Linked DNA regions of Rhodobacter capsulatus SB 1003. The protein of the gene in region 1 interacts with the protein of each later gene in a pairwise test. Links are inferred from orthologs where the notes say so. Each region holds a gene or a part of one and is shown in the gene's direction. Other genes may lie near its edges.

Region 1 (3,316 bases):
CGGCCGCGCCGCTGGTGCGCTGCGACGAGATCGCCTGGCAGGTCCTGGGCATCACCATGCCGAACCTGAACGCGGCCCTCTCGCTGATCTTCGCGGGGCTCTGGATCGCGGCCTTCCTGAGCGACCGCCGCGCCCGGCGCTGAGCGCCCGGGGCCTGTTTGAGCCAGGAAGAAGCCGCCGTTTCTTCCTGGTCCAAAGACGCAAATTCCGCCCTTTCCCCCCGGACAGACCATTCGCCGTTGCACCCAAGCCATGGGTTGCGATATAAGGCGGCACAACAAAATCTGGCAGAAGAAGCCCCGCGTGACCGATATCATCGACCCCACGGACCCCTCCGGCGACACCCCGAAACGTGCCCACCATGCGGGCCCGGTGGTTTCCATCGCCGAGGAAATGAAGACCGCTTACCTCGATTACGCGATGAGCGTGATCGTGTCCCGCGCCATTCCCGACCTGCGCGACGGGCTCAAGCCCGCGCACCGGCGCATCCTTTATGCGATGCATGAAACCGGCAACACGCATGACAAGCCCTATCGCAAATCGGCGCGTCCGGTGGGCGACGTGATGGGGAAATACCACCCGCATGGCGACGCGGCGATCTATGACGCGCTGGTGCGGATGGCGCAGGACTTCTCGATGTCGCTGCCGCTGCTCGATGGTCAGGGCAACTTCGGCTCGATGGACGGCGACAGCGCCGCGGCGATGCGCTACACCGAAGTGCGGATGGACAAGCCCGCCGCCTTCCTGCTGGCCGATATCGAGAAGGACACGGTCGATTTTCAGGACAACTACGACGGCAAGGACAAGGAACCGACGGTGCTTCCGGCGCGGTTCCCGAACATGCTGGTCAATGGTGCGGGCGGCATCGCCGTCGGCATGGCGACGAACATTCCGCCGCACAATCTGGGCGAGGTGATCGATGCGACGCTCGCCCTGATCGAAAACCCGGATCTGAGTTCGGAAGCGCTGATGGACTATGTGCCCGGCCCGGATTTCCCGACCGGCGCGCAGATCATGGGCCGCGGCGGCGCCCGCAAGGCCTATCTGGAGGGCCGCGGGTCCGTCATCATCCGCGCCAAGACCCGGATCGAGGAGATCCGCAAGGATCGTTTCGCCATCATCATCGACGAGATTCCCTATCAGGTGAACAAGGCGACGATGATCGAGAAGATGGCCGATCTGGTGCGCGAGAAGAAGCTGGAGGGCATCGCCTCGATCGCCGACGAAAGCGACCGCGTCGGCGTGCGGGTAGTGATCGAACTCAAGCGCGACGCGACGGCCGATGTGGTGCTGAACCAGCTTTACCGCTTCACGCCGCTGCAGACCTCGTTCGGCTGCAACATGCTGGCCTTGAACGGGGGGCGGCCGGAACAGCTGACGCTTCGCGATTTCCTGAGCCATTTCATCGCCTTCCGCGAGGAAGTTGTGGCGCGGCGCACCGCTTACGAGCTGCGCAAGGCGCGCGAGCGCAGCCATATCCTCTGCGGTCTGGCCGTCGCCGTCTCGAACGTCGATGAGGTCGTCGCCACGATCCGGTCGTCGAAAGACCCGGCAGAGGCCCGCGACCGGCTGATGGAACGGCGCTGGCCCGCGCATGAGATCGTCGAATATCTCCGGCTGATCGATGATCCGCTGCATCCGGTCAATGACGACGGCACCTACAACCTGTCGGAAGTTCAGGCCCGCGCCATTCTGGACCTGCGGCTGCAGCGGCTGACCGCGATGGGGGTGCAGGAAGTCACCGACGAGCTGGCCGAGCTTGCGGGCAAGATCCGCGATTATCTGGCCATCCTCGCCTCGCGCGAGCGGATCATGGCGATCATCGCGACCGAGCTGCGCGAGGTCCGCGCCGCCCATGCCGTGCCGCGCCGCACCGAGATTGTCGACTGGGCCGGGGACCTCGACGACGAAGACCTGATCGAGCGCGAGGACATGGTGGTGACCATCACCTCGGGCGGCTACATCAAGCGCACGCCCCTGGCCGAATTCCGCGCTCAGCGCCGCGGCGGCAAGGGGCTCGCCTCGATGGCGACCAAGGAAGACGATGTCGTCACCACGCTTTTCGTCGCCAACACCCATACGCAGCTGTTGTTCTTCACCACCGACGGCATGGTCTATTCCTTGAAATGCTGGCGCCTGCCGCTGGCGGGGCGGACCTCGAAGGGCAAGGCGATCGTCAACATCCTGCCGATCCCGCAGGGCGTCAGCGTCGCCTCGCTGATGCCGGTCGACGAGCCCGAGGAAACCTGGGACGATTTCCAGGTCTTCTTCGCCACTTCGGACGGCGACGTGCGCAGGAATGCGCTCTCCGATTTCGCCAAGGTGATGAAAAACGGCAAGCGGGCGATGGAACTGCCCGAAGGCGTGACGCTGGTGGACACCCGGATGTGCCACGAGGAGGACGACATCATGCTGGTGACGGCGTCCGGCCGGGCCATCCGCTTCCCGGTGCCCGAGGTGCGGATCTTCAAGGGCCGCTCTTCGACCGGCGTGCGCGGGGTGCGGCTGGCCGAGGGGGACAAGGTCGTCTCGATGTCGGTCATTCGCCATTTCGAGGCCGAACCCTGGGAACGCGACGCCTTTGTCAAGCGCTACCGCGCGGAACTGGGCGGCGAGACCGAGGACGAGGCCGAGACCGACCGCGATGCCGAGGATGAGGCCGAGGGCGGCGAAGGCGTGCTGTCGGATGCCCGTTATGCCGAAATGCTGGCGGCGCAGGATCTGATCCTGACGATCACCGCCAAGGGTCTGGGCAAGATTTCCTCCAGCCACAGCTATCCGGTGCGCGGCCGCGGCGGTCAGGGCGTGACGGCCTTTGAAAAGTCGATGCGGGGCGGGGCGCTGGTGGCCTCCTTCCCGGTCGAGCCGACCGATCAGGTGATGCTGGCGACCTCGACCGGGCAATCGATCCGCTGCCCGGTGGCGGGGATCTCCTTCCGCTCCCGCGCGGCCGGGGGGGTGAAGGTGTTCAACACCGGCGCCGAAGAAGAGGTCGTCTCGGTCGCCCGTGTGGCCGATCCGGGCGATGACGAGGCCGAAGCGTAAGACCAAGAACAAACTCCATGAGGTTGAAGATGCACAAGATTGTCCCTCTGGCGCTGGTTGCGGCGCTGCTTCCCGTCGCCGCGCTGGCCGAAGGTTCGGTGCGCGGGGCGGAACTGGGCTTCACCTGGTCGGGGCTGGCCGAGGGCCAGCAGCGGCACAAGAACAATCTCGCGCTCGAAGGCGCGGTGGAATATGGCTTCACCCCGGGCTTTGCCGCGCAGCTGGACGTGGCGCAGCACCATTTCACCAACAGCAACGACGAGGCGACGAA
Region 2 (3,138 bases), 2.1 Mb from region 1 along the record:
CTACGCGGAAAAGGCGATCCCGGCCGATCAATGCTCGACCGGCGAGCAAAAGGCGCTTCTGATTTCGCTTCTGCTGGCCAATGCCCGGGCGCTGGCCGGGGAAAATACCGTGCTGCTTCTGGACGAGGTCGCCGCGCATCTCGATGCCGGGCGGCGGGCGGCGCTTTATGACGAAATCTGCGCCCTGCCCGCGCAGGTGCTGATGACCGGCACCGGAGCCGAGCTTTTCGACAGCTTGGGCGAGCGGGGCCGTTATTGGCAGGTGACCGAGGTCGCGGGAACCTCGGAACTGGTGGAAAGCCGCCCCTGAAACGCTGAATATTGTGCCCAAGGCGTGACATTGCCTGGCCGAAACTCTATAAGTCCGCAACGAAAAGCAGGATAGGCGCGGATGACCGAAACCCCGAAGAACAAAGCCGAATATGGCGCGGAGTCGATCAAGGTCCTGAAGGGCCTCGAAGCGGTGCGCAAACGCCCCGGCATGTATATCGGCGACACCGACGACGGCTCGGGCCTGCATCACATGGTCTATGAGGTCGTCGACAACGGCATCGACGAGGCCCTGGCGGGCCATGCGAATTACGTTGCGGTGAAGATCCACGCCGACAGCTCGGTTTCGGTGCGCGACAACGGCCGCGGCATCCCGGTCGACATCCACCCCGAAGAGGGTGTCTCGGCGGCCGAGGTCATCATGACCCAGCTGCATGCGGGCGGCAAATTCAACAACACCGACGAGGGCGGCAACGCCTACAAGGTCTCGGGCGGGTTGCACGGCGTCGGCGTTTCGGTGGTGAACGCGCTCTCGGACTGGCTGGAGCTGAAGGTCTGGCGCAATGACAAGGTCTATTTCGCCCGGTTCGAAAAGGGCGATTGCGTGGTTCATGTCCACGAGATCGGCGAGGCCCCGGGCGAAAAGGGCACCGAGGTCCGGTTCATGGCGTCGGCCAAGACCACCGACCCCGAGGGGACGTTCTCGAACCTCGATTACGTCTTCAAGACGCTGGAAACCCGGCTGCGGGAACTGGCCTTCCTGAATTCCGGCGTGCGGATCATTCTGGAAGATGAACGCCCCGCGGAACCGCTGCGCAGCGAGCTGCATTACGAGGGCGGCGTTCGGGAATTCGTCAAATACCTCGACCGGTCGAAAACCGCGGTGATGCCCGATCCGATCTACATGGTCGGCGAGGTCCGCGGCATCGGTGTCGAAGTGGCGATGTGGTGGAATGACAGCTATCACGAGACCGTGCTGCCCTTCACCAACAACATCCCGCAGCGCGATGGCGGCACCCATCTGGCGGGCTTTCGCGGCGCGCTGACCCGGACGATCACCAAATATGCGCAAGACAGCGGCATCGCGAAGCGGGAAAAGATCGATTTCACCGGCGATGACGCCCGCGAAGGCCTGACCTGCGTTCTGTCGGTCAAGGTGCCCGATCCGAAATTCTCCAGCCAGACCAAGGACAAGCTGGTCTCCTCCGAGGTCCGTCCGGCGGTCGAGAATCTGGTGAACGAGAAGCTTGCGGAATGGTTCGAGGAGCACCCGACCGAAGCCAAGGGCATCGTCGGCAAGATCATCGAAGCCGCGCTGGCCCGCGAAGCCGCCCGCAAGGCCCGCGAACTGACCCGGCGCAAGACCGCGATGGATGTGGCCTCCCTGCCCGGCAAGCTGGCCGATTGTCAGGAAAAGGACCCCGCGCTGAGCGAAGTCTTCCTGGTCGAAGGGGATTCGGCCGGTGGCTCGGCCAAGCAGGGACGCGAGCGGAAGAACCAGGCCGTGCTGCCCCTGCGCGGCAAGATCCTGAACGTGGAACGGGCGCGGTTCGACCGGATGCTGTCCTCGGACCAGATCGGCACGCTGATCACCGCGCTTGGGACGGGCATCGGTCGCGACGAGTTCAACATCGCGAAGCTGCGCTACCACAAGATCGTCATCATGACCGATGCCGACGTCGACGGCGCCCATATCCGCACGCTGCTTCTGACCTTCTTCTTCCGGCAGATGCCGGAGCTGATCGAGCATGGCTATCTTTATATCGCGCAGCCGCCGCTTTACAAAGTCGCCCGCGGCAAATCCGAGGTTTACCTGAAGGATCAGGCCGCCTTGGAAGATTACCTTGTGCATCAAGGGGTTGAAGGGGCGATTCTGCGGCTGGGCGACGGCACCGACATCATCGGCGCCGATCTGACCCGTCTGGTCGAGGAAGCGCGGCAGGTGCGGCGCATCCTGCAGGCCTTCCCGACGCATTATCCGCAACGCATCCTGGAACAGGCGGCGATTGCCGGGGCGCTGCTGCCCGGCCGGATCGATGCCGATGCGCAGGGCGTGGCCGATGAACTTTCGGCGCGGCTCGATCTGATCGCGCTCGAATATGAACGCGGCTGGATGGGGCGGCCGACGCAGGATCACGGGCTGCGGATGTCGCGCATCCTGCGCGGCGTCGAAGAGGTGCGCACGCTCGATGGCCCGGTGCTGCGCTCTGGCGAGGCGCGGCGGCTGTCGCAATTCACCACCAGCCTGCAGGAAAGCTATCGCGCCCCCGCCCGGCTGATCCGCAAGGACCGCGAGCAGTTCATCCATGGCCCGCTCGATCTTTTGACGGCGATCCTGCAGGAGGGCGAAAAGGGCCTGACGCTGCAGCGCTACAAGGGGCTGGGCGAGATGAACCCGGAACAGCTGTGGGAAACCACGCTTGATCCCGCGGCGCGGACGCTGTTGCAGGTGCGCGTCGATGACGTGGCCGAGGCCGAGGACATCTTCTCGAAACTGATGGGCGATGTGGTGGAACCGCGGCGCGAATTCATCCAGCAAAACGCGCTGAGCGTGGAAAACCTCGATTTCTGAGGCCCCTCCGGGCCGCGACGCAAGGGGATTATCATGACCGAGAGCGACCGGACCGACGCGACCCTCGGCGGGATCGAAGGGCATCTGCCCGACCCCGCGGATCCGCGGCTTCTGCGCGATGCGCTGGGCCGCTTTGCCACCGGGGTGGCGCTGGTCACCGCCTGCGACGCCGATGACGGCAGTCCGATCGCGATTGTCGTCAATTCCTTTGCCTCGGTCTCGCTCGATCCGCCGCTGGTGCTCTGGTCGGTGGCCTGCAGTTCGATGCGGCACCGGCATTTCACCGCCGCGCCCGC

What was found. Proteins that work in one complex are often made in the same cells at the same time.
Region 2: the proteins of gyrA (region 1) and gyrB interact in binary tests that used the Escherichia coli proteins (3 or more experiments, as listed by UniProt). The link is inferred for Rhodobacter capsulatus SB 1003 from one-to-one orthologs.

What each region holds. Positions count from the first base shown.
Region 1 is NC_014034.1:2,127,380-2,130,695, reverse strand. Bases 1-3,245 are described here. They hold gyrA (DNA gyrase subunit A), read left to right. Parts: upstream 1-393; coding sequence 394-3,045; downstream 3,046-3,245. Other genes in these bases: RCAP_RS09755 (hypothetical protein), read left to right, coding at 3,075-3,245; RCAP_RS09765 (disulfide bond formation protein B), read left to right, coding at 1-143. In the rest of the region: more of RCAP_RS09755, read left to right, coding at 3,246-3,316. UniProt on the Escherichia coli protein: A type II topoisomerase that negatively supercoils closed circular double-stranded (ds) DNA in an ATP-dependent manner to maintain chromosomes in an underwound state.
Region 2 is NC_014034.1:3,742-6,879, forward strand. The notes cover bases 50-3,116. They hold gyrB (DNA topoisomerase (ATP-hydrolyzing) subunit B), read left to right. Parts: upstream 50-391; coding sequence 392-2,842; downstream 2,843-3,116. Other genes in these bases: recF (DNA replication/repair protein RecF), read left to right, coding at 50-310; RCAP_RS00025 (flavin reductase family protein), read left to right, coding at 2,876-3,116. In the rest of the region: more of recF, read left to right, coding at 1-49; more of RCAP_RS00025, read left to right, coding at 3,117-3,138. UniProt on the Escherichia coli protein: DNA gyrase negatively supercoils closed circular double-stranded DNA in an ATP-dependent manner to maintain chromosomes in an underwound state.